Regions from separate parts of the Phyllobacterium sp. SYP-B3895 genome, predicted to be linked through region 2. Evidence: riboswitches for the same ligand, from Rfam matches in the RefSeq annotation. Region 2 holds a riboswitch; the other holds the start of a gene.
The links. Region 2 has a riboswitch for S-adenosylmethionine ahead of metA (homoserine O-succinyltransferase). Riboswitches for the same ligand answer to the same signal wherever they lie in the genome.
Positions count from the first base shown of each region.

Region 1: another riboswitch for S-adenosylmethionine. It lies ahead of GF108_RS00185 (O-succinylhomoserine sulfhydrylase); the one in region 2 lies ahead of metA (homoserine O-succinyltransferase).

Region 1 is NZ_WJIG01000001.1:30,461-46,246, forward strand. It holds tRNA gene GF108_RS00175 (tRNA-Gly) at 47-120, opposite strand; gene GF108_RS00180 (2'-deoxycytidine 5'-triphosphate deaminase) at 183-1,274, opposite strand; SAM riboswitch at 1,352-1,431, shown strand; gene GF108_RS00185 (O-succinylhomoserine sulfhydrylase) at 1,495-2,688, shown strand; gene GF108_RS00190 (MmcQ/YjbR family DNA-binding protein) at 2,696-3,034, opposite strand; gene apaG (Co2+/Mg2+ efflux protein ApaG) at 3,169-3,561, shown strand; gene GF108_RS00200 (hypothetical protein) at 3,561-3,857, shown strand; gene GF108_RS00205 (Hsp33 family molecular chaperone) at 3,870-4,865, opposite strand; gene argF (ornithine carbamoyltransferase) at 4,858-5,796, opposite strand; gene GF108_RS00215 (aspartate aminotransferase family protein) at 5,807-7,012, opposite strand; gene GF108_RS00220 (GcrA family cell cycle regulator) at 7,516-8,034, shown strand; gene phoR (phosphate regulon sensor histidine kinase PhoR) at 8,114-9,379, opposite strand; gene ppk2 (polyphosphate kinase 2) at 9,443-10,381, shown strand; partial or broken gene GF108_RS22640 (glycosyltransferase) at 10,684-12,216, opposite strand; gene GF108_RS00240 (transporter substrate-binding domain-containing protein) at 12,518-13,357, shown strand; gene GF108_RS00245 (lysine--tRNA ligase) at 13,478-15,133, shown strand; gene GF108_RS00250 (VOC family protein) at 15,161-15,544, shown strand; gene GF108_RS00255 (thermonuclease family protein) at 15,658-15,786, opposite strand, start outside.
Region 2 is NZ_WJIG01000004.1:210,128-225,913, forward strand. It holds partial or broken gene GF108_RS18695 (recombinase family protein) at 1-279, shown strand, start outside; partial or broken gene repC (replication initiation protein RepC) at 301-616, opposite strand; SAM-I-IV-variant riboswitch at 919-1,025, shown strand; gene metA (homoserine O-succinyltransferase) at 1,067-2,005, shown strand; gene GF108_RS18710 (helix-turn-helix transcriptional regulator) at 2,757-3,152, opposite strand; gene GF108_RS18715 (L,D-transpeptidase) at 3,547-4,254, shown strand; gene GF108_RS18720 (RHE_PE00001 family protein) at 4,391-5,581, shown strand; gene exbB (tonB-system energizer ExbB) at 5,669-6,664, shown strand; gene exbD (TonB system transport protein ExbD) at 6,676-7,128, shown strand; gene GF108_RS18735 (energy transducer TonB) at 7,128-7,994, shown strand; gene GF108_RS18740 (GMC family oxidoreductase) at 7,991-9,583, opposite strand; gene GF108_RS18745 (branched-chain amino acid ABC transporter permease) at 9,589-10,566, opposite strand; gene GF108_RS18750 (branched-chain amino acid ABC transporter permease) at 10,568-11,455, opposite strand; gene GF108_RS18755 (ABC transporter ATP-binding protein) at 11,458-12,162, opposite strand; gene GF108_RS18760 (ABC transporter ATP-binding protein) at 12,155-12,976, opposite strand; gene GF108_RS18765 (ABC transporter substrate-binding protein) at 12,980-14,185, opposite strand; gene GF108_RS18770 (LysR family transcriptional regulator) at 14,481-15,392, shown strand; gene GF108_RS18775 (FAD-binding oxidoreductase) at 15,393-15,786, opposite strand, start outside.

The DNA of each region.
Region 1 (15,786 bases), on a different contig from region 2:
CAAAAGGGGCATCGTAAAATATCAGTTAAATCATTGAAAAGATTGATGGAGCGGGTGAAGGGAATCGAACCCTCGTATTCAGCTTGGGAAGCTGCTGCTCTACCATTGAGCTACACCCGCATTCCACTATCAGTGACCGCTGACAGCGGTCTTTGTCAAGGGGTCGCGAGCGGGCTCCGCCGTCAGCGGAAGTGCTTTGAAAGCTTCAGGCCCTGCGCCTGGTAGTTGGAGCCGAGATCAGTTCCATAGAGGGCGCGCGGTCGCTCCAGCATGTGCTCGTAGATCAGGCGTCCGACGATCTGTCCGTGTTCGAGAATGAACGGCACTTCATGGCTGCGCACTTCGAGCACGGCGCGGCTACCGGTGCCGCCCGCTGCCGTATGGCCGAAGCCCGGATCGAAGAAACCGGCATAATGCACGCGGAATTCGCCCACCAGCGGGTCGAACGGCGTCATCTCGGCGGCGTAGAGCGGCGGCACGTGGACCGCTTCGCGCGAGACGAGGATATAGAACTCATCGGGATCGAGCACGAGTTCCCGGGCGCCGCGATCATGGATCGGCTCCCAGAAGTCGAAAAGATCGTGGACGCCGCGCCGGTCGACATCGACGACGCTGGTATGATGCTTGCCGCGATAGCCGACAAGGCCATTCTGGTCGCCTGTGAGGTCGATCGAAAGGGCGATGCCGCCGCCAGAAATATTGGGGGTCTCGGAGGCAACGAGCGTCTCGGCGGCGTGAAGTTCCGCAAGCTCTGTTTCCTCGAGTTGCGCGCGCCCGGTCCGGAAGCGGATCTGCGACAGCCGCGAGCCGGTCCGGGCGACGATCGGGAAGGTGCGCGGGCTGACTTCAAGGTAAAGCGGGCCATGATAGCCGGCCGGAACCTTGTCGAACTCCTGCGCGCCATCGACGATGACCCGTGTGAAGATATCGAGGCGCCCGGTCGAACTCTTCGGATTGGCGGAGGCTGAAACCTCGGCAGGCAGCGCCAGGCTTTCAAGGAGCGGAACGATATAGACGCAGCCGGTCTCGAGGACCGCGCCCTCGGTCAGATCGATTTCGTGCAGTTTCAGGCGCTCGAGCTTGTCGATGACCGGCGTGCCCGGGCCCGGCATGAAGCTCGCGCGTACGCGGTAGGCCCGCTTGCCGAGGCGCAGATCGAGGCTCGCCGGCTGGATCTGGTCGACGTCGAATTCGCGCTCGGTCTTGAGTGCTCGCGCCTCAAATAGCGCCCTGATGCCGCTATCGGCCAATATGCCCGCTTCTCGTCTCGCCATGTCGACCATCCATACAAAGAGACGAAAAGCTTTAGCGCCTCACCCGATTGACGCAAGCGGCCAAGAGGATTAAAGCACTTTTATCCCGTGGTGATTTGGCCGGCCGGCTTGCAGCCACGTAAAATAATTTGCTAAAAGAGGCCCGGTCTCGTCCGGCCTTTTTGCGATACCCGCAAGGCCGGTTTTTTATTGGCCAGTCTTCTGGCAGATTGAGACAGCGATGACCAAGGATACCACCCGCAAACTGCGTCCCGCCACCCAGCTCGTCCATGCCGGAACCCTGCGTTCCGGCTTCGGGGAAACCTCCGAAGCCTTGTTCCTGACGCAAGGTTTCGTGTACCCGTCCGCAGAAGCGGCCGAGGCGCGTTTCAAGGGCGAAGAGCCCGGATTCATCTATTCGCGCTATGCCAATCCCACGACCGACATGTTCGAAAAGCGCATGTGCGCCCTTGAAGGCGCGGAAGATGCGCGCGCCACCGCTTCGGGGATGGCCGCCGTTGCTGCCGCAATCCTCTGCCAGGTGCGAGCGGGTGACCACGTGCTCGCCGCGCGGGCGATGTTCGGCTCCTGTCGCTACATCATCGAGACCATGCTGCCGCGCTATGGCGTCGACTTCACGCTGATCGACGGCTCCAGGATCGAGAATTGGGAAAAGGCGGTTCGCCCCAACACCAAGGTGATGTTCCTCGAAAGCCCGACCAATCCGACGCTCGAAGTTATCGATATTGCCGCCGTCGCCAGGGTCGCGAACTCCGTTGGCGCCAAGCTGATCGTCGACAATGTATTCGCAACGCCGCTCTTTCAAAAGCCGCTCGAACTCGGCGCCCACATCGTCATCTATTCGACGACCAAGCATATTGACGGCCACGGCCGCTGCCTCGGCGGCATGATTCTGTCGGACAAGCAGTGGATCGACGAAAACCTGCACGAATATTTCCGCCACACTGGCCCCGGACTTAGCCCGTTCAATTCCTGGGTCATGCTGAAAGGGCTCGAAACGCTTGCCGTGCGCGTTCACCAGCAGACGAACAATGCAGCCAAGATTGCCGACTTCCTTGCCGGACATCCGGCCGTCTCGAAAGTGCTTTATCCCGGCCGCGCCGATCACCCGCAGGCCGATATCGTCGCCAAGCAGATGAGCGGTGGCTCGACGCTGATCGCCTTCGAGGTCAAGGGCGGCAAGAACGCCACATTTGCGGTCGAGAATGCACTCGAGATCATCCAGATCTCCAACAATCTCGGCGATTCAAAGAGCCTTATCACCCACCCGACAACGACGACGCACAAGAACCTGACGGACGAGGCCCGTGCCGAACTCGGCATATCCGATGGACTGCTGCGGCTATCCGTCGGTCTCGAAGACGTCGATGATCTCGTCGACGATCTCGATGCGGCACTGAACGCATCGCGCTAGGACCTGGCTATAGCTGGTGGCGCGCCGACACTGATTTTGGCGCGGCCTTCCGCCATGCCATCGCCATGGCATGGCGCACGACATCGGGCTCGGCCATGGCGAGGATGACAAAGGTCGCACCTTTCTCGCCCCAGCCGCCCGGTACCGGTTCAAACATGTCTGCCGAGGTCTCCCGCATCATGGCCTGGTCGTCGCGCGTCAGCATCAGAACCCCGCGCTGTTTTTCCGGACGCAAGGTGGCGAAGATTTTGTTGCTCACACGAAAATCGGTTGTGCCAAAATGGCTGCCTTGCGTGCTTTCCGGAAATGAGTGCGCCATGGCGGCGAAGGCTTCCAGGGTCATCATGACTGGCTCCTTTTGCATCCCCGATCCTACCAAAGGAACCGTGACTGACGAAGGTTTTAGTTCGATCCGTGACCAGTAATGGTTGACGCATCGGCCGTGAGTGGCGATATCAAGGAGTGAAATCGAGAGCAGGCATGTACAAGGCGACAACGCGCGATATCGAAGTGACGGTCGAGCCGTTCTATCTGGAGGAGCAATCCAATCCGGAGGAAAATCGCTATGTCTGGGGCTACCGGATAACCATTGCCAATGACTCGGATCTGACGGTGCAATTGCGCGCCCGCTACTGGAGGATCACCGATGGCAACGGCCATGTCGAGGAGGTCCGCGGACCGGGAGTCATCGGCGAGCAACCTATTCTCGATCCGGGCGACTCCTTCCAATACTCATCCGGCTGTCCGCTGACGACGACATCGGGGGTTATGGTCGGGCGCTATTCGATGCAGACGACGTCAGGCGAGCGCTTCGATATCGAAATTCCGGCCTTCTCGCTCGACCTTCCCGATCAATTGCGGACCTTGAACTGATGGCCGAAACCGAACGCACCAATGCGCCCTATCTGAAGGCCCTCACCTGCTCCGCTATCGTCTTCGCACTGGCGATCGGCGCCTATTTCCTCGGCTATACCCTACCGAGTTTCACCAGCGCCTCCGACGCCGCCAGCCGATTGTTCGGCCTTGCCCTGGTCCCCGGCCTGATTATCGGCCTCTTTGCCAAGAAATCGCCGAGGCCATGGCCATTATGGCTGATTATCGGCGGGTTCGTCGTTGTTCTGATCGCCGTCACCGTCATCCATGAAATGACGGCTTCGATGCGGGTCTGACCGCGGGATCGATCAGTTTTTCGGCAGAAACTCGCCGGGATCGAACTCGTAGTGCGTCGAGCAGAATTCACAAGTGACGCTGATCTTGCCGTCTTCGATACTGTCTTCGATCTCTTCGGCCGTGAAGCCTGAGAGCACGCCGGCAATCTTCTCGCGCGAACAGGAGCAGTCGTCGTTGACGCGGACCGCATCGAAGACGCGGACGCCGCGCTCGTGGAACAGCCGATAGAGCAGCCGTTCCGCGCCAACCTGCGGATCGGTCAGTTCAGAGCTCTCGATCGTCGCGACCAGCGCCTTGATTTCGGCCCAGTCGTCATCCTCGAAAAACTCGTCCTCGTCGTTGCTCGGCGCATCGCCGGCCGGCAGATCCCGTTGGCGCATGCGAAGCTCGGATTCCGGCAGGAACTGCACGATGAGACCGCCGGCGCGCCATTGTTCGACGGGCTTGCCATCCGGGCCGCGCTCCACGAGCTTGGCGACGGAGAGGCGCACATCCGTCGGGATCTGCTCCGACTGGCGGAAGTAAGTCTTGGCAATCTCTTCGAGGTTCGAGCCGTCGAGTGCGACGATGCCCTGGTAGCGTTGTGTGTATTCGCCCTGGTCCACAGTCAGCGCGAGCGTGCCGCTGCCGATCAATTCCTCCTGGGCGGTACGTTGCTCGGCAATCGCCTCCGCCAAGCGTTCTTCGTCGTAGCGCGCATAGGCGCGCACGGAATTTGGCGTGCGGAAATCGACGACCAGCATGTCGACGGGGCCATCCGACTGCGACTGGAAGATGAACTTGCCGTCGAACTTCAGCGAGGTACCAAGCAGCACGGTCAAAACGATGGCTTCAGCGAGCAGCTTTGCAACGGGTTCGGGATAGTCGTGGCGATTGAGAATCTCATCGAGCGTCGGCCCCAATTGCACCGCGCGGCCGCGGGCATCGAGATCCGCAACCTGAAACGGCACAACGGCGTCGTCGCCGGCAAATACATATTCGTCGGAACGAATTCCGGTATCAGACACTGGAACGTCCTCCTTCAAGACACCATGCGAGAATTGCCTTTTGCGCGTGCAGCCGGTTTTCCGCCTCATCGAAGACCACCGAATGCGGTCCGTCGATGACGGAGTCGGTTACCTCTTCGCCGCGATGCGCGGGCAGGCAGTGCATGAACAGAGCGTCGGGATTGGCATGCTGCATCAATGCATCGTTGACCTGATAGGGTATGAACACGTTATGGCCACGCGCACGCCCTTCCTGTCCCATCGACACCCAGGTGTCGGTGACGATGCAATCGACGTCCTTGACCGCCGCGACGGGATCGGTGGTCAGCTTGATCTTGCCGCCGGCGCCGCGCGCCCAGTCAAGATATTTGCTGCTGGGTTCGCTGCCGTCCGGCGTTGCAATGTTGAGATTGAAGTCAAAACGGGCTGCCGCCTCGACCAGCGAGTGCAGTACATTGTTGCCGTCGCCCGTCCAGGCGAACGTCTTGCCCTGCACCGGCCCGCGATGTTCTTCGAACGTCATGATATCCGCCATGATCTGGCAGGGATGCGTGTCGTCCGTCAAAGCATTGATGACGGGCACCGTGGCGTTTTGCGCCATTTCGGTCAGGCGGTCATGCGTCGTCGTGCGCATCATGATGATGTCGACATAGCGCGACAGCACCTTTGCCGTATCGGCAATGGTTTCGCTGCGGCCAAGCTGCATCTCCGAACCGGTCAGCATGATGGTTTCGCCGCCGAGCTGGCGCATGCCGACATCAAAGGAAACGCGTGTGCGCGTCGACGGCTTGTCGAAGATCATTGCCAATACTTTGCCGGCAAATGGCTTTTCGATATTGCCGGCTTTCAGCCGTGTCTTGCGTTCGCGAGCGTCGTCAAGGATCGTGCGCAGATCGCCGGAGGAGAGCGCTGAAAGGTCGGTAAAATGCCGGAGGTCCTGCTTGATTGTCATGGCCGGTCCCTCACGCGCTCTTCTGTCTGGCGGCAACCGATAGGCGTTCGGCTGCGGTCTCGATGCGTGAAAGCGCCTCGCGCGCCTCATCTTCCGATGCAACCAGAGGTGGAAGCAGGCGAATGACGTTGTCACCGGCACCGACCGTCAGAAAATGCTCGTCGCGCAATGCCTGGACCAGCGTCGTGTTGGGCACGACGCTTTTAAGGCCAATCAAGAGGCCGCGGCCGCGCACTTCCGAAATGACGGCCGGATAGCGGTCGGCAATGGACGCGAGGCCCTGCTTCATCGTGAGGGCAATCTTCTGCACGTGTTCAAGGAAGCCCTCCTCCAGGATGACGTCGAGCACGGCGTTGCCGACAGCCATGGCAAGCGGATTGCCGCCATAGGTCGTGCCATGAACACCCGCGGTCATGCCCTTTGCGGCTTCGGCCGTGGCAAGGCAGGCACCGAGCGGAAAGCCGCCGCCGATGCCCTTTGCGACCGCCATGATATCCGGCCTGATGCCCGACCACTCATGGGCGAACAGCTTGCCGGTCCGACCGACGCCAGTCTGCACTTCATCAAGGATCAGCAAAATACCCTCATTGTCGCAGAGCTTACGCAGAGCGCGCAGATCTTCATCCGGGACGGGACGTACGCCGCCCTCGCCCTGGATCGGCTCGATCAAGATGGCAGCGGTCTCCGGCCCGATGGCAGCCTTCAAGGCCTTTTCGTCACCGAAAGGCACCTGGTCGAAACCCTCGACCTTGGGTCCAAAACCTTCGAGGTATTTTTCCTGGCCGCCAGCCGCGATCGTTGCGAGCGTGCGGCCATGGAACGCGCCTTCGAAGGTGATGATGCGAAATCGTTCGGGATGGCCGTTGACATAGTGGTAGCGCCGCGCGGTCTTGATCGCGCATTCAAGCGCTTCCGCACCGGAATTGGTAAAGAACACCTTGTCGGCGAAAGTCGCGTCGACCAGACGCTGCCCGAGACGGCGCTGGCCGGGGATCTCGTAGACGTTGGAGACGTGCCACAGTTTTTCGCCCTGGCTCTTCAGCGCTTCGACGAGATGGGGATGCGAATGGCCGAGCGAATTGACGGCGATGCCGGCGGCGAAGTCGAGATAGCGCTCGCCGGTTTCGGTCACCAGCCACACACCCTCACCTCGCTCAAAGCGCAGATCCGCACGAGCAAAAGTGTCGTAAAGCGGTTGCGCGATTGCGTCCGTCATATCGTTACGGGCCTCCAATACCCTGTTTGCCGAAACTGCTGATTACAAAGAAGAAACGGCCGTGTTGAAATCAAAAAGCCGCCCCACAATGCCATTTTGAGGGCGGCCATATGCGAGTAATATCGTCATTCGAACCCGAATTGTCAAATGAACACTTTTGATCCCATTCATCACCAACACGAACCGGATGAGCCGATCCATTAACTACAACTTCTGCGCGTATCCGCTGGAATATTTGCCACCGACTCTGCAATTCGTCATTTCTGCAACAGTCTATCGCGCAAGTTGGGGAAAACCCAAAAAAGCACCCCTGGGATCGGCGCCCGACTCTTGTCACAGAGTCATCGCATATTGTAGCTTGGTAATCGAAAAAGCTAGATTTCGTACGGCGTCCTCGTCATCTGAATAGATATGGTATCGAACCAATCTGGAGCAATCCAGATGCGAGGAAGGATTCAGTCCGGAGTCTACATAAACAAGCCCCATATGGAGCTAGGAAAACGATGAACTGGACAGATGAGCGCGTAGAACAGCTGAAGAAACTTTGGGCCGAAGGTCTGAGTGCAAGCCAGATCGCAGCACAGCTGGGCGGTGTCAGCCGCAATGCGGTCATCGGCAAGGTTCACAGGCTGAAGCTGTCCGGGCGGGGCAAGACCACGTCTACCCAGACGCGCAGCAAGAAGATCAACACGGGATCATCCGGCGCCTCGCGCAGCGGCGGTTCGTCGGGGCATGTCGCGACCCGCGTCGTCAGCCGCAGCATCGGCGCGACCGCTTTGCAGACCGAATACAGCACGGAACTCGTGCCTGTCATGAAAACTGTCACGGATGTCGTCGTGCCGATCTCGCGGCGCCTCGAGCTGGTGCAGCTCAACGAGCGCACATGCAAATGGCCGATGGGAGATCCACTGCAGCCGGACTTCAATTTCTGCGGCAACGATGTCGGCGAGGCCGGGCCCTATTGCGGCTATCACTCCCGCCTAGCCTATCAGCCGGCGTCCGATCGCAGGCGCGTCCGCTAATCTTAGCTCCTTCTGACTGAGGCGCCATTCGGCGCCCTTTTTTTGTTTGCCGTGCACCAAGCTCAACGAGCGGTTGGCGTCAGGCCTTCTGAGGACCGAAGACAACGGTGAAGGTCGAGCCCTCGCCGACCCGCGAGCGAACGACCAGGCGCGCACGATGCCGCGTCAGTATGTGCTTGACGATCGCAAGTCCGAGGCCGGTGCCTTTCTGAGCCCTGCTGGTTTCAAGATTGACGCGGTAGAAGCGTTCAGTCAGGCGCGGTATATGTTCCTCCGGTATGCCAGGGCCGAAATCCTGGACCATGGCCTTGATGCCATCGTCGCCGCGCTTGAGCTCGACGACGATGCGCTTGCCCGACTGGCCGTATTTCAAGGCGTTTTCGACAAGGTTCTGAAAGACTTGCGTTAGCTCATCCCTGTCGCCAAGCACGATGACGGGATCGGGATCGATCTTGCGTTCGATTTCGACGCCGAGATCATCCGCAAGCGGGCGCAACGAATCCACTACATGATTGATCAGCGTCGTCAGATCCACCTGGTCCTTGACCGCGATATGCGCCTTCATTTCGATCCGCGACAGTGACAACAGGTCATCGATCAGGCGGGCCATGCGCTCCGCCTGCTTCTGCATGATCTCGAGGAAATTGTCGCGCGCCGCCTCGTCGCGACGTGCCGGCCCGCGCAGCGTCTCGATAAACCCGGTCAAGGATGCGAGGGGCGTGCGTAACTCATGGCTGGCATTGGCGATGAAGTCACTGCGCATGCGTTCAAGGCGATGCGCTTCGGTTTGGTCGCGAAATGATAGAAGATATTGCCGGTCCTTGCCACCGGCCCGGTCGAGGAGGAGAACCGTCGCGCGATACCAGCGCTCGACCGGCACCCTTTCGGCAAAGTCTACCGACCGGGCTACACCATCGGCCATGACTGACTGAACCAGTGTCTGCAGTTCGGGGGCCCGGAAATGCAGGAGCAAAGCCCCGCCGCGCGCAAGCGGCCCGAACGCGCCATTGGCGACGGGATTGACGTAAAGGATCGTCCCGCCATGGTCGAAGATGATAAGCGGGTCGGGCAATTGCGCGGCAAGCTGCTGGCCGGACAGACGGAAAATTGCCGGATCGCTGGCGGGAGATTCCGCTGGTGCATCGCTGCGCGGCAGCGTCGCAGAAAGCGCAACGACCGCCAGGAGGACGAGCATGAGGACGGCAAAGCTCAGCCACCATGTCGCCTGAGTGCTGAGGACAAGGGCGGTAATGAAGGCGGCGGCGCCGAGCACGAAGCGTGCCTGGATCACACGCTCGACGGCCTTTTGACGAAACGTACGGCCCTCCTGCCCCAAAATGCTCATGCACTAAACTCCTGGCCCGGCGTCCTTTTTTGGCTCTGGACGGTACAACGCTCTCTCAATAACATGCCATTGTGTCAATTGAGGACGATTGCTGTGGGTAAAGATTCGAAAAAGAAAACCGATAAACCCGTAGCGGGGGTAGACACCACTCTCAAACTCAAGATCGACGGCAAGAAACGCACTTTCAATATAGACGATCCCAAACTGCCGGACTGGATCGATGACGGCGATCTTGCTTCAGGGGGTTATCCCTATAACGACAAGATGCCGAACGACGAATACGAGAAGACTGTCGAGCGGCTGCAGATCGAACTCGTCAAAATGCAGTACTGGCTGCAGGACACCGGCAATCGCGTCATCTGCGCGTTCGAGGGGCGTGATGCCGCCGGAAAGGGCGGCACAATCTTCACGCTGCGCCAATATATGAACCCGCGCTCGGCCCGCAATGTCGCCCTGCCGAAGCCCAGCGAGATCGAGCGCGGCCAATGGTATTTCCAGCGCTATATCTCGCATTTTCCGACGACGGGCGAGTTCGTCACGTTCGACCGTTCCTGGTACAACAGGGCCGGCGTTGAAAAAGTGCTGGGGTTCTGCACGCCCGAGCAGCATGAATCCTTTTTGGAAGAAGTGCCAGGATTTGAACGCCTTCTCGTTGCGGATGGCATTCATTTCTTCAAGTTCTGGCTCGATATCGGTCAGCTCATGCAGTTGAAGCGATTTCACGACCGCAGGCACAGTCCGTTGAAGAACTGGAAGTTCTCGCCCATCGACATCGAAGGGGCCAAGCGCTGGGACGACTACACGAAGGCGCGCGACGAAATGCTGGCACGCACGCACACGGCCTATGCCCCATGGACGATTGTCAGGTCCAACGACAAGCGGCGCGCGCGCATCGCCGTCATCCGCAGAATTCTCTTGAGCCTGCCATATAAGGGCCGCGACATGGATGTGGTCGGCAATGAAGACGCGCTGATCATCGGCTCCGGCCATGAGTTTCTGTGAGGGCGTCGGCTGATCGGCTCCGGCAATAATGTCCCTGAAGGATCGTGCGGCGTCTTTTCCCAAAGCGAGGGCGCTCTGCCAAGCTGCCAAATGGCACGCCATGCCGCCATGGCGGTAAGCAGCCAATAGAGCGGAAGCCACTGCAGGATCGGTCCGGGAATTGCCTCGGCGACCGGTGTTCTTAGGCCGAGCCTGTAGAATGACAGGAAGCCCATGACAACGCACACGAGATCGAGGGCGAGTATCGCATTGTGCCAGGCAAAGGCATCATCGCGCGCGATATGGACAATCCCAAAGCCTATCCAGAGCAGCATGAACGGATAGACGATCGATGAGACAATGATCCCCGCAACCAGCGTCTGGAACACCATGAAGCGTTGCAATCCTACGTCGCGCAGGAAAGCTCTCGGATTGCGCATTTCAACGAGCCATGTGTGGGCCCAACCTTTCAGCCATCTCGTCCTTTGCCGCAGCCAGATATCGACGCGGACCGGCGCGTCCTCAAGGGTTGGTTGGGTGATCACACCCACATCATAGCCAGAGCGCGCCAAGCGCGCGCCGAGCTCGGCATCCTCGGTGACATTGTATGGATCCCAGCCGCGCACCGCTTCAAGGCAGTTGCGCCTGAAATGATTGGAGCTTCCTCCGAGCGGCAGAATAAAGCCGTGGCGGGCCAGCCACGGAAGCAGGCCGCCGAAATGGGCCGCATATTCGAAGGCGAATAGCCGCGCCAGCAGACAGGAGCCTGCATTCGAAATGATCAGCGGCGCTTGCAGGCATGCAAGCCTCAGGTCCGATATGTCGAAGCGGCGCCAGGCCTCCAGCAACTGGTCGGGATGCGGACGATCTTCCGCATCGTAGACCACGACAAAATCGCCCTTCGCCAATTGCAGCCCATAGTTGAGCGCCTTTGGCTTGGTTCGTGGGCCGAAATTGGCAACGGGGACGATCTTGAAACCCGGCGGTAAGGTCTGGTCTGCCAAAGCCTTCAATGTTGCCGTGTCGTCTGCCTCGCAGAGAAAAAGCACTTCAAGCCTCGACTTTGGCCAATGGAGCCGCTGCATCGCCCTTACAAGTTGGGGCACCACCGCCGCTTCCTTATAAAGTGCGATCATGACGGTGTAGAACGGAAGTTCACCATGTCGTTGTGCAAGACAGCCGGTTTCGGCGGGAATTTCGCCGGTCCTGCCTGCTGCCAGGAAGCGAAGCGCGATGCATGCAAAGAAGAAGGGCAACGAAAAATAGTGATAGCCATCCCAGAGGGTGGAAAGGTGGAAGACCAGTCCGATCATGCCGAGGCTTATCGCGATGCCTAGGACGATACCCTGATTGCCGCTCAGGACCACACGGGACGTACGCTCAAGCCCGCCGATTTCCATCCTGTTCACGCAGTTCAGCAACAGTTCGCGCTCACGGTAGGAATGGATGAATTTATGCAGCTGTGTTGGTGTTGTTATTCTTGTGCGCGCCTTCGCCGCCGGATCGGAAGACAGGCTGTGCTTCAGGTCGCCTATCTCGGCAAGCGTCGGCGCCGCGAACAGCAAAAGTTCGCCTTCAGCTGTCATCACCATCAGCCGGCGTGAATGCAGATCCGGTGCAACAGCCGAACTTTTGCCGATGACTATCGCTCCCTCCGGAATTGCCGCAAAGCCCAGCCCGAGTTCCGCCGCTATCGCCCGGCCAATTGCCGCCTCGTCCGCTACGCCGTATGCCGCAACTTCTTCGAGCAGCGAGGTGCGGTTGGAAACCGCCTCGCGAAAGGCTGCGATAATGGCGTGTTTCGCCGTTCCCGCCTGGCATAGTCTTGCAGCAAGGGCAGCCTCGATCTGCCGCATTGCGGCGCCCGCCTAAAGTAAAGGCCGATGATCAGGCCGACCGATCTCGTTTCGCGATGAAATTCGCAATATATACAATAATACCATGATTAATTCTTTCAATTATAGATTGAGCTTAAAAATTGAAGTATACTTATGGTAGTAATATGTGCGATATAGTGCAAGTAATAAAAATCAATGTTTTAAACAAGTCAATATACCTTCCCGGTTTTGCTTGCGCGGGATCACCAGCCAATTGCGCTTTTTGAGGTGAAGAGATCGTGTTAGCTTGGCCCCAAATCAAATAGCACCACGGTATCGCATGCCTTTCCGCAAGATCGCCCCGTTTCTCGCCGCCTTCATTTTGGCAGTCCTGCCAGCTATGGCTGCCGAATCCGATTTTCCGCACTACTGGGATGGACGCGAGCATGTCGCCAAGCCCGACCTTTCGACCGTCGAGCGCATTCGCTTCGTGACGACCGTCGACTATCCGCCGTTCAACTTCGTCGATGCGACGGGGCGCATCTCGGGATTCAATGTCGATCTGGCGCGGGCACTCTGCAACGAACTCGGCGTGACCGCCATCTGCCAGATTGAGGCTCGCCCGTGGAACGAGTTGCAACCAACGCTTGAAAGCGGCGAAGCCGAGGCGATCATCGCCGGCCTGAAGCCAACCGCAGCCCTGCGGGAGAAGTTTGCCTTTACGGCTCCCTATATCCGCCTGCCTGCGCGCTTCATGGCGCTCAAGGAAACTACCTTTGCCGAACCCTTCGCAGACACTCTCAAGGAAAAGACCATCGGCGTGATTGCGGGTTCAGTGCACCAGGCAATTTTTGCCGATTATTTTCCAAACAGCCATTGGGTTGGTTTTCCGACGCGCGAACTCATGTTCAGGGACCTGCAGGCCAAGAAGATCGATGCCGTATTTGGCGACGGCTCGGACCTTTCCTTCTGGATCGGCAGCCCCGAGGCAAAGGATTGCTGCGCCTTTGTCGGCGGCCCCTACATTGCGCCGCAGTTCTTGGGTGAAGGAATGATGATCGCAACCACGCTCGAAAATCAAAAGCTTGTCGATGCATTCGATTTCGCACTGAAGGCGATCGAGGAAAAAGGCATCACATCGGAACTCTATCTGCGATACTTTCCCGTCGATTTCTACTAATCGATTGTCTTAACCCCGAAATCATTGCCGATTGCGCCTCCGTGCCGCCCATGCGATTGACGCGGACGACCCGCGGACGTAGAGCGTTTCATCAAATCCAAGCGTTAACAGGAATAACGAATGAACCCGCGCCTAAACACCGAAATCGAACTGACCCCCGAATTGATCGCGGCGGCAGCAGAGGCCAAAGCATGGCCGTTCGAAGAGGCGCAGAAGATCATCAAGCGTTACGCCAAATCCGGCTTTCCTGAAACGATATTGTTCGAGACCGGCTACGGCCCTTCGGGACTGCCGCATATCGGCACCTTCGGCGAAGTGGCGCGTACCTCAATGGTGCGCCATGCTTTCCGCGTTCTGACCGGCGACAAGGTAAAGACCAAGCTTCTCTGCTTCTCCGACGACATGGACGGCATGCGCAAAATACCGGACAATGTGCCGGATCCAGCATTTCTGGCACCATATCTGCACATGCCGCTCTCGGCAGTGCCCAACCCGTTTGGCGGCGATTACAAGAGCTTTGCCGACCACAACAATGTCATGCTGTGCCGGTTCCTTGATACGTTCGGCTTCGACTATGAATTTGCGAGCGCAACGGAATATTACAAAGGGGGCCGCTTCGACGCCGTCCTGCTGCGTGCCGCCGAGCGCTATGACGATATCATGAAGGTCATGCTGCCGACGCTCGGCGAAGAGCGTCAGGCGACCTATAGCCCGTTCCTGCCGATTTCGCCGACAAGCGGGCGCGTGCTCTATGTGCCGATGAAGAAGATCGACGCGGGGAACGGCACGATCACCTTCGATGATGAGAACGGTGAAGAGACGACGCTCCCGGTCACCGGCGGCAACGTCAAGCTGCAATGGAAGCCCGACTTCGGTATGCGCTGGGCAGCGCTCGGCGTCGATTTCGAGATGTTCGGCAAGGACCACCAGACAAATGCGATCATCTATGACCGCATTTGCGAGATACTGGGTGGCCGGGCCCCCGAACATTTCGTCTACGAGCTTTTCCTCGACGAGATCGGCCAAAAGATTTCCAAGTCGAAGGGCAACGGCCTCAGCATCGACGAATGGCTGACCTACGCCCCGACTGAAAGTCTCGGCCTCTACATGTTCCAGAAGCCGCGCACGGCAAAACGGCTCTATTTCGACGTCATTCCCAAGGCGGTCGATGAATATTTCACCTATCTTTCGGCCTATGGACGTCAAAGCTGGAAGGACCGGCTGAACAACCCCGTCTGGCATCTCCATGACGGCAACCCGCCGACCGTGGACCTGCCGGTGCCGTTCGCACTGCTGCTGAACCTCGTAAGCGCCTCCAATGCTGAAAACAGCAGCGTGCTCTGGGGTTTCATTTCCCGCCATGCCAGGAATGTGACTCCGGCAAACAATCCGGAACTCGACGCGCTGGTTGGCTATGCGATCCGCTACTTCAATGATTTCGTCAAGCCGACCAAGAAATTCCGCGCGCCCGACGAGGTCGAACGCGGCGCCTTCGCCGCCATGGACGAGAAACTCGCGACACTCGCGGACGATGCCGACGGGACCGACATCCAGAACGCTATTCTCGATGTCGCCCGCAACATCGAACGCTATCAGGACCACACGAAGAAGAGCCCGGAAGGCGGTCCAGGCGTCTCGGTGTCGTTCTTCCAGATGCTCTATGAGGTACTGATCGGCCAGGAGCGCGGCCCGCGCTTCGGCTCCTTCGTCGCCCTCTATGGCATACCGGAAACGCGTGCCCTCATTGCAAAGGCCTTGGCCGGCGATCTGTCGTAGTCAGGGGCAAACCAGCGGGAGTCCTCTATGCTTGATCATACTGGAGTTTCAGTCAGCGATTTCGAAAAGAGCAAGGCGTTCTATCGCCAGTTGTTCGCGTCAATCGGCTATGAGTTGATCCTCGAATTCCCGGCCTCGGTGACCGGCAGTTCGGATGTTGCGGGCTTTGGTGAAGGCGGCAAGCCGGATTTCTGGATCGCCAGCGGCGAACCCAACAGGCCAACGATCCACGTGGCGTTTCGTGTTGGCAGCCGAAGCATCGTCGATGCCTTCTATAAGGCGGGAATTGCCGCCGGCGGAACCGACAACGGCGCGCCGGGGCTGCGGCCGCACTACCATCCCAACTATTACGGCGCCTTCGTTCGCGATCCCGACGGACATAATATCGAGGCTGTCTGCCACGAGGGTTGAAACGCGGGGGGATATTACGACACCCCTCTGGGCTACCGCTCATTACCCCACAAGGGTCCTTCGATCCGCAAGTCTTTACCCGGGGGCGTCACGGCTTGATCGGCCTTGCATCTCTACTGCGGCGGTGGCGGCGGGAACGGCGCGCCCGGGACCGGCAACGGCGCAGGGACAGCCGGCGCCGCCAATTCCTCCGGCGGTAAATTATCCTGGAGCGCAGGCACCGGCAGTTCCTGCGTAATCGG
Region 2 (15,786 bases):
CGGCCAGAATTGGTCGGTCGATCGCCTGCGCCGGTCGGTAAGGCGTCTGGTCAGCGAAGGACTGGCTGATCCATGACTTATCCTCCCCTCCCCTCCCCTCGCCGCTTACCGGAAGACCGGCTTATGATGCTGATCACAGGCATTGCGAATGCAAACCCCGACCTGACACTTCGCGACATCGGATGCACGAGGCACGTCACGCGTTTCGTCGCGCTGGGCCGCCTCCTCGGTCAAGCACCTGCTGACCGGGCGCGAAAGCTCGGGCTCGTCCGCGTATAGTGGTCTTCACGCGCTCATCCTTCACGTCGCCGCCACCAGTCGCGGGCGCACGCCGTTGGCTTTGAGGGCTGCTATCAGCATCGGTCCTACGGTAAACTCCCCTGCCCTCGCCTTTTCGGTCAGGACGCGCAGATAGCCCCCAGCTGAGTTGATGGCTTGTACCCGCTCGAGGATGCAGGCAATGACAGGGGCGGTGTTTTCCTGGCCAAACACACTCCTCATAAGCCGAGGGCAAAATACCAAGGTAGCCCCGCACCTGTGCGGCCGTCGCTATCAGCTCCCGCCAGGTACCAATACCGCTTGGCGCATAGTCGGCGATCTCCGGACGGGCCTTCATCACCAGGCCTAACGGATAGGTCCTTGTCGCATCCTCTGCCCTTGGTTGGTTGGGTCGAGATTTTGCCCCTTGGCTGTTTTTGAAGCGAGTTCAATATCAGATGAAGAGTCGTTGTTTGAATTCTGTTGCTGCGGCTCAGATTAATGCTCGTTGGCGCTCGGAATCTTTTCATTTACATGACTTTCCAACAGTATAGCCACTACCTGGCTGAGTCGGTTGAAAAGGCGGCGGCAGAACCTGCGCAAACGCCGGATGCCGTAGCAAAAGAGACTTGCGAAGTTGCGATGGTGTGCTTAGAAGTGGTTCGACATCAAGAGTTGGGTTGACGCCCAACGCCAACCTGCGCTCCGGGCAAGGTGGTACTTCCGTCAGGGAGGATGTGGCCGAACCGGCAATTATACGGATTTAGCTACCGGCGTCTGTCCAGCGAACCAACAGGAACGCGCGATAATGCCGATAAAGATCCCCGACGACTTGCCCGCACGCCGCCAGCTCGAAGCCGAAGGCGTCAATATCATGCGCGAACGGGACGCCGTGCGTCAGGATATAAGGCCGCTGCGGATCGGATTGCTCAATCTGATGCCCAACAAGATCAGCACGGAAACGCAGATCGCAAGGCTGGTCGGCGCAACGCCGCTGCAGATCGAACTCACCCTCGTTAGGATAACCAATTACGTGGCGCGCAACACGCCGGTGACGCACCTGGCATCATTCTACCGTGCCTGGGAGCAAGTCCGTGCCGAGCGGTTTGACGGATTTATAATTACCGGCGCGCCGGTCGAGCATCTGGCCTTCGAAGACGTGCAATATTGGGATGAACTCCGCCACATTCTCGATTGGACGCAGTCACATGTCCATCACTGCCTGACTATCTGCTGGGCAGCCCAAGCTGCGCTTTGGCATTTTCACGGCATCCCGAAGCACGACCTGTCGGCAAAGGCTTTCGGCATCTTCAACCACGGCAACCTCGCGCCCGCTTCGCCATATTTGCGCGGTTTCTCCGATGACGTGCTTATGCCGGTATCGCGATGGACGGAGGTTCGGCGCGACGACATCCCACAGGGGCGCGGCATAAACGTGCTGCTTGAGGCGGAGGAGACGGGGCTAGGTCTGGTCGATGATCCTTCATGCCGGTCGCTCCACATGTTCAACCACCTCGAATATGACACGAACTCACTTGGCGACGAGTATTTCCGCGATCTCGCAAACGCACCTTCAATGCCGCTGCCTCGCAATTACTTTCCCGATGACGATTCGTCATGTAGGCCGGCGAACCGGTGGCGCAGCGCTGCCCATCTCCTTTTCGGCAATTGGATCAATGAGATCTATCAAACCACGCCTTTCAACGTGGACGACATAGGCATGATACCGCGACAGCTGGTAGGTTGACGCGATAAGGAATGTCGCTGATTTACGCGCGGATTCTTTGACGTATGTAAATGAAATAGAAGCTTATTAGTATTTAGCTTCCGTTCGACCTTGACCCGATTTGCCCGGTCCCGCCTGATCTGAATCGGAATCCAGGTCGTATGGATGCTACGCGGGATGGCATAAGCGGAGACATAGAGTTTGCGCGCTTTAAGTCGAGTGCGAGTCGTTGATTTCCAATCGTATCACCTCACCTCTCAATAGAGCGTGAGCAATGGAAATCCCGCACGCCCTCCCCCACTTCCGTGTCGGATCTATGCCAATGACTGGGAGCGACATCCCGGAAGTCGGTTGGAAATTGGATAGAGCGTGTCCAGGTTTGGCCCGTGCGGCTGCCACTTTATTGCAGCCATCGCGCGGTTCCCTGAGTTTAGCTCATCAAGACTGCCGTCACCACACCCGACGCGAAGTCGGTATCGCAGCCTGCGTTGAATGCGGGCGGGTACTTGACTAGCTCCAACTTAGGGACATCTCAGCAAGCGTGGTCTCTGACGCCAAGCGTTTATTGTCGATCTCCCCGTTATCCACTTCCCCCGCCGGGGTGATTGTTGATTGGAGGTGGATCTGTACCATCAGGCTGTCAAGGCAGAGTCCACCTCCCGACCTTGTGACCCCAAGGGCGCCGCTGGCATCTTTGCCCGCCAGCGGCGCTCCCCGTGTTTTCCATGCACGGTACTATCTTGCTCGAGCGCCGTGTGGCGCCCTAACTTGTTCAATCCGCCTCAGCCGCATCAACAGGGCGATACAGGCGAATATCCTGCGAAGGTGTGCAGGCAAATGTCTCACGGTAAAGCTTCGAGAACCGGCCTGGGTTGGCAAAGTGAAAGCGGGCGGCGAGCTCCCTGACCGACATTGCGTCCCCATTCTCGATGATCTTTCGAGCTGCCTCGATACGGCAATCCAGCAGCACGTTTATGGGCGTTACCCCCTTCAGCCTGCGAAACAGGCGTTGCAATGACCGGGTGTTCACCCCGGCCGCGCTGGCGATATCGGAAAGATTGATAGGCTGAAGAAGGTTGTGGCGAATGAAGTCCTCCGCGGCAGCGAACTGCTGCGTAGGACTTTTGGCCGGGACCGCGCTTGCGCTCGTAGGCGTTGATTCATCCATTTGGCCTGAATGGGAGGGCGCGGAACCAAAGAGCAGGGCCGTGTCATCTATCATTCTTGATAACTCTTATTGAGTGTTGAAATTCGCAGATCGGCGAGGTGCAACCTGATGTTGAAATTGAATTAAGTAAAACGAGTGATTGTGCAAACCTTAAATCAGCCGAGCAGATTTCAAAATTCGACCTTAGATCTATATCGGAACGTACTGGGTTGACAGCTGTCAACGCCGCGCCTCGGTGACATCGTGTTGACAGCTGTCAATTGACGCTCAAGTTCAGTGAACCCTATCGACTTCACTATTTGTAAACCACATTTCCATACAGTCAGAGCGTATATGCACCGGCTTGTAAGCGAGTACTGCAGTGTCCCAGAGCAACGACGCATTCACAACCGAGATCAAATCTCACTCTGTTTCCAGGCGCCAAATTCTGATTGGCGTCGGCTCACTTGCAATGGCGGGTGTAGGGGGCTGCACCCAAACGACTTTTGAGCTGCCCGAAATGAATATAGACCCGCTCCCCACGAGCGGTATCCGCCCGCAGATCAGCGTCGACAAATCCGTGACCGCACCCGACGTCATGTATGCGGCCGTGGAGGAGGGGCCGTACTCACTTCCGGCCGTTCCTTATCAGAAAATTCCAGCGCAGTTTCGTCGCCAGATTGTTGTCGACCCGACAGGCGAGCAACCCGGCACGATCGTCGTCCGGCTGCAGGAGCGCTACCTATATCTTGTTCAGCCGGGTGGTGATGCGATCCGCTACGGAGTCGGCATTGGCAAGGCCGGCTTCCTGTGGAGCGGTCGCGCCAACATTCAATACAAGAAGGAGTGGCCGCGGTGGACGCCGCCACGCGAAATGATCGGCCGCAAACCCGAGCTTGCGAAATACGAAAACGGCATGGAGCCCGGTCCGCAGAATCCGCTGGGCGCCCGCGCACTCTACATCTACAAGGATGGCGTCGACACCGGATACCGCATCCATGGCTCGCCGGAATGGTGGTCCATTGGACAGTCGATGTCCTCTGGCTGTGTCCGCCTTATCAACCAGGACATCATCGATCTTTATAATCGTGTCCCTGGAAAAGCGACGGTCGTGGTTGGCTAACGTCGCCAAAGCGTCTAGACTTGGCATTAGACCAGCTCGTTGATTCACTCTCTTCGACATTAACGAATCGGCAACGCGCGGCTGGAAGCGAATGCGCATATAGCTTCCGCTTAACCTTTCGTTTACCATGTTTTCAATGGTTTACGATTCGGCTGATTTTTCACCCTGGGATTTGCTTGATCCGCTCGTTGCCGCAGAGGACGCTCTCGCTCGCCTCGACGACCGGCTCGGCCGAAAAGGGGACCTTGGCGAGCCCAGTGGCCGCCGCACCCGCGAAGGGCTGCTGCGGGAAAACGAAGGCTGGATAACCCGCTCTCACTTTATCGAAGCATGCAATGCCTTGTGGCTCGCTGGCGAACTCGTCCACACCGAGGACCTCGTGCTTCACGATGCCAGGATGGATATTCGCACCCCAACCCACGAGTTGACCAAGGCACATGCGATCCTGCGTTGCCGGCGTCAGGTCGCGGGCAACGCCCCAGGCTGGGCCCTTAGCGCAAAAGGCATTGCCGCGCTGCGTGGACGCACACTTAGCGAGGCCCCGCTCACGCCCGTTCCAGTTCATCGCCCGGAGCCGGTTACAGACCTTGCAAAAACCGAAGCCGAGAATGAATTCGAGGACGGTCTGGCCCGCCTCGATACATTGCTGGACCGCACGACGCGGCTTCTCGCAGAACCCGGAAATTCCGCTTTTCCGAATCCTCCCTCCAGGCAGGGGACAGAACCGCCTCCCTCGGCGGTGACCCCGGACGGCGACCCACTCGTTTATGATCCCGATTGGGATGAAGATGCGCGACTGGATCGTTGGCTCAAGGTGTATGAACGTTCGCATGGCCTACCGCCACTGCTTGCAGCCGCGGTGGCCTGGGATGCGTGGGAACAGATCGAGCCGTTACAGCACCAGCATTGGCTTGGTCCCATGCTCGTTGCCGCCATGTTGCGGGAACGCGGCAAGACAAAATCACACATGGCCGCCTTGAATGCGGGTCTGCGTTCCGTCCCACGCGAGCGGCGCCGCTCGCGCGACCGCACAACGCGTCTGCTCGCGTTTCTGGAGGCAGTCCAGACCTCCTCAACGACCGGTCTCAAGGATGTCGAACGGCTTGGACTCGCCCGCATGCAGATGGAGCGCAAATTGAAGGACCGCCGCTCCACCTCCAGCCTCCCGGGGATGATCGATCTTGTGCTTTCACTCCCTATGGTTTCGACGGCTCTGATTGCCAAGGAACTCAAGGTGTCCCAGCGCGGCGCCCTCAACCTTATCGCGGAACTTGGCGTGCGCGAGATGACCGGCCGCGGGCGCTACCGCGCATGGGGACTCATCTAGCGAGCGAATATTCCCCAGAATATAGTTGATTAATTTTCTCATAAATAATAAGCCGCTTTCTACTTACAGTTGAAGGAACGGCTAATGATGCAGACACAGGCCGACAAAGTCTCGAAGGCATGTTTTTCGCAATGGTTGCCGGTTGGCCCATTGTTGGCCGCGCTCGTATTCGCGGCTACCGTTTGCGGAACGGCACACGCACAGGAAACGGCAACCCCTCCGGAATCCAACTCAGCGCAACAATCGGCGCCCGCCCCGGAAACCACAAACCCTGCTGTAACCACGTCTCCACAAACGATATCACCTGCGCCTTCAGGCGCGGTTCTGCCGATGGATGCGGCGGCTCCAACCCCGCAGGTCACGCTGCGGAATTTGCCGCACAATCTCTCACCATGGGGCATGTTCATGGCGGCCGATTGGGTCGTCAAAGGTGTGATGATCGGGCTTGGCTTTGCTTCGCTCGTCACCTGGACCGTATGGCTCGCCAAGACACTCGAACTTGCAGGCGCGCGCCTTCGCGCTCATCGCGCACTCCAGATCATCACCAACGCAGCCACGTTGAGCGACGCGGAAAAAGCGCTTGAGGGGAGGGGAGGGCCCGGGGCTGCACTCGTTAATGCCGCTCGCCAGGAAGTCCGCCTGTCCGCAGATGCGAGAGAACATGCCGGCGCCGACGGTCTGAAGGAACGCGTTGCCTCGCGCCTTGCTCGTATCGAGGTGCAGGCAGGCAGGCGCATGAGCCGTGGCACTGGCGTTCTCGCCACGATTGGTTCCACCGCGCCCTTCGTCGGCCTGTTCGGGACGGTCTGGGGCATCATGAATTCTTTCATCGGCATCTCGGAATCGCAGACAACCAACCTTGCGATCGTGGCTCCGGGCATTGCTGAAGCGCTGCTGGCAACTGCGATCGGCCTTGTCGCCGCAATTCCGGCGGTTGTGATCTATAACGTGTTTGCGCGGTCGATTACCGGTTACCGCCAATTGATTGCCGATGCATCGGCCGGCGTCGAACGTCTCGTCAGCCGCGACGCCGATTATGCGCTTGTCCCACAAGCATCAAAGCGCGCCGCAGCGGCAGAATAGGCGGCACGACCATGGCAGGCGGCATCCGGCACAACGTCTCCGACGACGAACTTCAGGAAAACCACGAAATCAACGTGACGCCATTCATCGACGTCATGCTGGTACTCCTGATCATCTTCATGGTCGCGGCGCCGCTCGCGACAGTAGACATCAATGTCGACCTGCCGGCCTCGACGGCGACGCCGGCGCCTCGTCCAGACCAGCCGGTCTATCTGACTTTGAAGGACGATAAATCCATCGCCATTGGCAACGACACGATGACACGCGACTCCCTCGGCCAGTTCCTCGACCAGAAGACGACGGGCAACAAGGAGACGCGAATCTTCCTGCGCGCCGACAAGGCGGTTGACTACGGTTCGCTCATGGACCTGATGAACGCGCTGCGGGACCATGGTTACCTCAAGATTGCGTTGGTCGGACTTGAAAGCGCACCTCTGGCTCCCAAAGGTGAAAGCGCGCAGTGATGTCCAATGGGTCTGGCACCGCCGGGGGAGGGGGCCCGCGTCTCGATTGGCGCGAAGTCGGTCTCTGGTCGGCAGCCGGACTGGTCGTCGTCGCGCTCCACGCGGGCGGAGCCTGGTATTTACAAAGCCGGCAAAGTGTTGAACCTGCAGGTGATATCGCGAACGCCATTATCATCGACATGGAGCCACTGCCTGCGCCGATCGTGCCTGAACCGGTTGCACCGGAAGCGCAACCAATCGAGCCCGAACCGACTGAGCCGGAAGCTGTCGAGCAGGAGGCTGCATCACCCGAAGCTCTGCCCGAAGTCCAGCCGGAACCGGAAGAGCAGGTAACGCCGGTTGAAGAGGCAGAGCCCGTGGAGGAGGTGACGCCCGAACCGGTGCAGGAACAGGCCGAGGAAGTCGTGGAACTTCCCAATGTCGACGTGCCTTTACCCGTCGTCCGCCCAGAGCCGGAAAAGCCTGACACGCCAAAGAAGGAGAAGGCCGTCCGCAGGCCGGAACCGAAGACGGCGGTTGCAAGGACCGAGGCTGAAACGCCCCGTCAGGCAGTGCAGCAGCCGCAGCCTGCAGCTTCCAGCGCAGCGTCGGCGCGGCAGGCGGAAAAGTGGAGTTCACGGGTCCAGGCCTATCTTATCCGCCGCACCCGCAGCGCCCGCACATCAGGCGAGGGCACGGTTCGCGTCAGCTTTACCGTCACGCGCGACGGCGATATTGTTTCCGCCCGCATCGTTGGCAGTTCTGGCAACCCAATCCTTGACCAGGGCGTTCTCGATGCCGTACGTCGGGCATCACCAGTACCATCCGCTCCCGCCAATGTCACAGTATCGCGCCAAAGCTTCACCGTCCCGTTTCTGATCCGCTAACCGCGCACGATCATTTCCGCAGCCTTTTCCGCAATCATGATTGTCGGCGAATTGGTATTGCCTGAGGTGATTGTCGGCATGATCGATGCGTCCGCCACCCGCAGCCCCTTGATGCCACGGACCCGCAATTGCGGATCGACCACCGAGGCTTCATCCGCGCCCATCCGGCACGTCCCGACCGGGTGAAAGATTGTCGTGCCGACCGCACCGGCAGCTTCAATCAACTCTTCTTCCGTCTGATAGGAGGGTCCGGGCTTGAATTCCTCCGGCTGAAACCGTTGCAATGGTTTCTGCGCCACAATGTTGCGGGTGATGCGGATCGAATCGGCAGCCACATGACGATCACCCGGCGTCATCAGGTAGTTGGGTCGAATGGCGGGCTGCATCCGGTGGTCGGGCGACTTCACGTGCACTGTCCCTCGGCTTTCGGGACGGAGATTGCATACACTTGCCGTAAAAGCCGGAAATGCGTGTACGTTCTCGCCGAACTTCTCCAATGAAAGCGGTTGCACGTGATATTGCAAGTTGGGTGTATCAAATGATGGATCCGAACGCGTGAACACACCGAGCTGGCTTGGCGCCATCGACATGGGACCTGACTGTCTCAGCAGATATTCCAGTGCAATCGAAGCCTTGCCGAGCAAGCGGTTGGCTTTCTCGTTGAGTGTCGGAATCCCGGTCACCTTGTAGGCGCAGCGCAACTGCAAATGATCCTGCAGGTTCTCGCCCACGCTACGCCGATCGAGCACCGTCTCGATACCAGCCGCCTGGAGGGCTTCGCCCCGTCCGATACCGGAAAGCTCCAGAATATGCGGAGAGCCGACAGCGCCTGCGGCGAGAATGACTTCGCGGCGGCAATCCACGGTCCTGGCCGCGCCCTCTTGATCGAACTCGACGCCTTTGACTTCGAGCCCATCGAGAACCAGTCTGCGCACATGCGCGCTGGTCGCCACGGTGAGGTTCGGCCGCTTGAGGGCAGGGCGCAAAAACGCCTTCGCGGTATTCCACCGGATACCGCGTTTCTGGTTCACTTTGAAATAGGACGACCCTTCATTATTGCCTCGATTGAAATCATCGGTGCGCGGAATGCCCGCCGCCTCCGCGGCATCGCGAAACGCATCGAGAATATCCCAGTGGAGGCGCGCTTCCTCGACGCGCCACTCGCCTCCCGCACCATGAAATTCGTCAGCGCCCCGATAATAGTCTTCCGATTTCCTGAAATAGGGCAGCACGTCGTCCCATCCCCAGCCGGTGCACCCGTCCTGCCGCCAAAGATCGTAATCGCGCGCCTGCCCGCGCATGTAGATCATGCCGTTGATCGAGGAGCAGCCGCCAAGGACCTTTCCGCGCGGATAGTTCAATATCCGTCCATTCAGGCCCGGCTCCGCCTCCGTGGAAAAACACCAATCCGTCCGGGGGTTGGAAATGCAGTAAAGGTAGCCAACCGGAATATGAATCCAGGGGTAATTGTCCTTGCCGCCGGCCTCGAGAAGCAGAACCGAAACGTTGCGATCTGCCGACAGGCGATTGGCGAGCGTGCAACCCGCCGTTCCCGCACCGACGATGATGTAATCATAGGTTCCGTCCATTTTGATCAGTTCTCAGGTTTGCTCGCAAGCATCCTGCCGAGGCGCGAGGCATAGAGTTCGCCAATGATGCCGCGTCGGAAGACGAGGACGCAAACCATGAAGATGATGCCGGTGATGACCGTCACCGGAAACTCGGAGGTTGCAAGGTAGTTCTCCAGCGTCGCGATGAGTGCGGCGCCGAAGATAGGCCCGACGAGAGTACCAATGCCACCCAGCAACGTCATCAGCACAACTTCACCCGACATTTGCCAGCTTACATCCGTCAGTGTGGCGAACTGGAAGACAATAGCCTTGAGCCCGCCGGCAAGGCCTGTCAACGCCGCGGACATCACAAAGGCGGCGAGTTTGTAGCGCGAGACCGAATAGCCGAGCGATATGGCGCGGTTTTCATTTTCGCGGACGGATTTTAGGATCATGCCGAAGGGCGAATTGATGATGCGCCAGATGATGAACATCCCGACCAGAAACACGCCGAGCACGAAGAAATACATGTTGAGCGGTTGTTCGAGATCGATAAACCCGAAGAGATACCCTCGTGGCACTCCCTGAATGCCGTCTTCGCCGTGGGTAAAAGGCGCCTGCAAACAGAAGAAGGCAAACATCTGCGCCATCGCAAGTGTAATCATCGTCGAGTAGATGCCCTGGCGGCGGATCGCAAGAAACCCAATGACCAGGCCAAGGGCGGTCGCACCGGCGACACCGGTGAGAATGCCGAGTTCCGGTGAAAAGCCCCATTCCTTGACCGCGTGGGCCGTAAAATAGGCCGCGCCGCCAAAAAATGCTGCGTGGCCAAAGGAAAGGATGCCGGTATAGCCGAGGAGCAAATTGAAGGCACAGGCGAAGAGCGCGAAACAGAGGACCTTCATCAGGAACACGGGATAGACATGAAACGGCGCAAATATCAAAAGAGCCACGCCGATAAGTATCAGAACCGTTTCCCGGTTGAGGCGCGCCTTCGGCGCGGATAGGGCAGCTTCGCTCATCTCACGCTTCCTTACCGAACAGCCCCGCAGGGCGCACAAGCAGCACGATTGCCATGATGACGAAGATGACGATGCTCGATGCTTCGGGATAGAAGACCTTCGTCAACCCTTCAAAAATGCCAAGCATATAACCGGTCACGATCGCCCCGAGTATCGACCCCATGCCCCCGACCACCACCACCGCGAAAACGATGATGATGATGTTCGAGCCCATCAGCGGGCTGACCTGATAGATCGGCGCCGCAAGGATTCCCGCGAGCCCGGCGAGTGCGGCCCCAAGGCCATAGGTAAACGTGAGCAGCAAAGGCACATTGATGCCAAAGGCCCGGACAAGCGTCGGATTTTCCGTCGCTGCACGCAAGTACGCGCCAAGGCGGGTCTTCTCGATCAGGAGCCAGGTGCCTAGACAGACGACGAGCGATGCGACGACCACCCACGCACGATATTTCGGCAGGAACATGAAGCCGAGGTTGACGCCGCCAGCCAGGGCATTCGGCACCGCATAGGGCTGTCCGGCGGCACCAAAATAATAGCGGAAGGTGCCTTCGATCACGAGCGCGAGGCCGAACGTGAACAACAGGCCATAGAGATGGTCGAGATTATATAGGCGCGACAGCGCAACCCGCTCAATGACGGCTCCTGCGAGGCCGACGGCCAGGGGCGCAAGGATCAAAGCCGGCCAGTAGCCGATGCCAAGCTTGGCCAGGAGCAGGTAGCCGATGAAGGCACCCAGCATATATTGGGCGCCATGAGCGAAATTGATGACGCGAAGCAGCCCGAAAATGATCGCAAGGCCGAGGCTCAACATGGCATAAAAAGAGCCATTGATTAGCCCGATCAGCAATTGCCCGAGGAACGCCTGGAGAGGAACGCCGAATATCATGGTCATCGTCAGACTCCCAAAGCTTCGTTGAGCATCGACATGCGGCCGGTAAGTTCGCTGACATGAAAGTTGTCGATGATCCTGCCATGGTCGACCACGTAGAATCGGTCGGCCACCTTGCTGGCAAAACGAAAGTTCTGTTCCACAAGAAGGATCGTCATGCCGCGCTGCTTGAGCGTTACCAGAACCTCGCCGATGCGCTGTACGATGACAGGCGCGAGGCCTTCTGTCGGCTCGTCCAGGAGCAACAGCTTGACACCAGTCCGCAGGATGCGGGCAATCGCCAGCATTTGCTGTTCGCCGCCGGAAAGCTTGGTGCCGGGGCTGTTGCGCCGCTCCTTGAGGTTGGGGAAGAGTTCATAGATTTCGTTGATCGACATCCCGCCCTTGGCAACCACAGGCGGGAGGTTCAGATTCTCGTCGACGGAAAGCGTGGCAAAGATGCCGCGCTCTTCCGGTACGAAACCAATGCCGGCATGGGCGGTGCGATGCAGCGGCACGCGCATCATATCCTTGCCATCGAACGTGATGGTGCCGGTGCGTTTGCGAATGATACCCATGATAGAGCGGAGCGTCGTTGTCTTGCCGACGCCGTTGCGCCCAAGCAACGTCACCGTTTCGCCTTCGTTGATATCGAGATCGACGCCATGGAGGGCATGGCCCTCGCCATACCAGGCATTGAGACCGCGTACGGCCAGAAGCGGCTTAGTCATGTTCGGTCCCCATATAGGCCACGCGGACACGCTCGTCCTGACTGACGGTGCGATAATCACCGGACGTCAGAATCTCGCCTCGCTGCAGAACCGTGACCTGATGGCAGAGGTCGGCAACTACCTTGAGATTATGTTCGACCATCAGGATGGCGCGATCCTTGGCCACCTCGCGAATAATGTCCGAAACGGTATGAACATCTTCGTGCCCCATGCCGGCCATCGGCTCGTCGAGCAGGAGGACCTTGGGATCAAGCGCTAGCGTCGTGGCAATCTCGAGCACGCGCTTGCGGCCATAGGAGAGATCCGCCGCCGGGCTGTTGCGTGCGTCAGTAAGACCTACGGCCTCGATCAATTCCAGCGCCCGCTCGTTGAGCCGGTTGAGCGATGTCATCGGTAGCCAAAATTGGTTCGACAGGCCGCTCGGCCGTTGCAGCGCGACGCGGACATTATCAAGCACGGTGAGATGCGGAAAAACGGCGGAGATTTGAAACGAGCGGACCAGCCCCATGCGCGCGACCTTGGCAGGGTTGGTCTTTGTGATGTCGTTGCCAAGCAGCGTGATCGTCCCGCTCGATGGTTGCAAGAATTTGGTGAGAAGGTTGAAAACCGTCGTCTTGCCCGCGCCATTCGGCCCAATCAGGGCGTGCACGCGCGCATGGTAAACGTCGAGATCGACATTGTTTACGGCGATGAAGCCGCCAAAGTCGCGACGCAGGCCACGCGCCGACAGGACCACCGATGGTCCTTGTCGTTGGTCGGCGAGGGGAGAGGAGGTTCCTCCCCCGCCCGCCGGATTGGTCTGGGTTGCGGCCATGCGTTATTTGACCAGCGGGCAGCCGCTCTCTTCCGGCTTGATGTAAGCTTCGGCTCCCGGAACGGTTGCAAGTACCTTGTAGTAGTCCCAGGGCGCCTTGCTCTCATCCGGCTTCTTGACCTCCATCAGGTAGACGTCGCTGAAGAGGCGCCCGTTCGGTCCGACCTTTGCGCCCCGGCCAAAGACGTCATCAACCGGCATTTCATGCATGGCGGCCGCCACCTTTTCCGTGTCGTCTGTGCCAGCCTTCTGAATAGCCTTCAAATATTGCGTTACGCCCGAATAGGTCGCGGCCTGGATCATGTTTGGCATACGGCCGGTCCGCTTGAAGAATTTCTGGCCGAACTCACGCGATTGATCGTCGCGGTCCCAATAGAAGCTCTCCGTCAGCGTCAGCCCCTGTGCGGCTTCAAGACCGAGACCGTGTACTTCGGCAAGGGTGAAGAGAAGCGCCGCGAGGCGCTGACCTCCGGAAACGATGCCGAATTCGGCCGCCTGCTTGATGGCATTGGCCGTATCAAGACCGGCATTGGCAAGGCCGATGACCTTTGCGCCCGAGGATTGTGCCTGCAACAGGAAGGACGAGTAATCGGTCGTCGCCAAGGGGTGGCGCACTGATCCGACAATCTTGCCGCCCTTCGACGTTACGAACTTGCTCGTCTGTTCTTCCAGCGAATAGCCAAAGGCATAGTCGGCGGTGAGAAAGAACCAGGTATCGCCGCCCTGCGCCACGAGGGCGCCACCAGTACCGACAGCAAGAGCGTGCGTATCATAGGCCCAATGGAATCCATAAGGCGAGCATTGCTTGCCTGTGAGTTCCGCAGTCGCTGCCCCGGTCACGAGATCGATTTTCTTCTTTTCCTTGGAGATGCCCTGCACGGCCAGCGCCACCGAGGAGGTGGTCAGCTCCATGATGGTATCGACCTGCTCGGTGTCATACCATTGGCGCGCGATATTGGAGGCAATGTCAGGCTTGTTCTGATGGTCTGCGGAAATGACTTCGATCGGTGCGTCGAGCACCTTGCCGCCAAAATCTTCGGCCGCCATCTTTGCGGCTTCGAACGACCACTTGCCACCAAAATCAGCGTAAACGCCCGACTGGTCGTTAAGAATACCGATCTTGACCTTGCCGTCCGATATCTCGGCGCTGGCCGCGGGGATGACTGTTGCGGCCATCAGAGCTGCTGTTGCAATTGCCAAAAGTCTCATTCGTAACTCCTCCCAAAGATTGTACGCTCACAGGATCATCGGGTGATGGACTGCTGCGCGCCGAATGGTTCAATGAAAATGCCCAAGGAATACACGCGGACAGTTCCGCGTTCCCTGGTTCCGGTTCCTCCTCAATCCGCCCCTTGGAGCGGACAAAATTCATCTTATGATTGCCCTGTTTCTCCCGACCGGCAACCACGCGTTTGAAAAAACTGTAACATTGACAAATAGGTACACAAACACCTATTTTTGCACAGAATAAGTACGAAAATGTACAGACCATAAAGGGCCGTTTTTGCGCCAGTTCACTTGGGACGATCTCCAGTATTTCCTTGCCGTCGCTCGCACCGGTCAATTGACGACGGCCGCGCGCCGCCTGCGCACCAATCATGTGACGGTTTCGCGGCGGATCGACAGGCTAGAGGAATCGCTGTCTGCGCGTTTATTCGAACGCAATCCTCGTGGCTATGTACTGACGGCGCTCGGAGAAAAACTTGTCGAGTCGGCCGAGATCATGGAACGGGAAGCCGACCGTTTTCAAAACGAAGCCTCGGAGGGGACGGTCTCGCTGACCGGGGTTGTCCGCCTCAGCATCCTGGAAGGGTTTGCCAACTTCTTCCTGGCCGATCGCATGCCGCGCATGGCGCAGTCCTACCCTGGCCTTTCCATTGAAATGGTGACCATCCAGCAGATCGTATCGCTGTCGCGCCGCGATGCAGACCTGTCGATCACGCTTCATGCGACACGAACCGGGCCATATTTCCAGGAAAAGCTGACGCCGTATCGCCTGTTCATTTATGGATCGCGCGATTATCTCGCGCGCCATTCGCCAATCCGCGAGCAGTCAGACCTCTCCAATCATCGCTTTATCGGTTACATTGAGGATATGATCTTCACGCCGGGCCTCGACTACATGCGCGAGATCCTGCCTGGTCTCCATCCAGCCTATCAAAGCTCGAGTATTTTCGCGCAACTCAGCGCCACCCGTTCGGGCTTCGGGCTCTGCATCCTGCCATACTTCATTGCATGCAAATATCCCGAGCTGGTGCCGGTCCTGCCAAAAGACCTGCACCTCAACCGGGACTATTGGATGATCTGCCACGAGGATATCGTCAGCACGCCGCGTATCCGCGCCTTGAGCGATTTCATAAAGTCCGAGGTGAAAACGCAATCCAGCGTTTTTGCCGGAGAACCGATTCTCGGCTGATCAGGAAAAGCGCGCCGGCGACAGTTTCGGCAGGAGTGGTTCAAGCTCGGGTTCCGGCGCTTCACCGCGAATGAGCGCTGCCGCCAACGCCGACAGGGCAGGGGACGTCTGAATTCCATAGCCGCCTTGTCCGGCGAGCCAGAACAAACCCTCGACTTCAGCGTCAAAGCCGGCGACGGGCGTGCGGTCCGGGGCAAAAGTGCGCAAACCTGCCCAGCTATGCTCGACCCGCGTGACTGGAACGGTCACCGCCTGCTCGAAACGGTAGAGACCTTCCGCGAGCACCATGTCATCGGCGAAAGCGTCGTGCGGATCAACTGGTGTTTCATCGCAGGGCGAAACGAACATCCGTCCGCCGTCCGGCTTCATATACCAGGCTTCGTTCACGTCATCG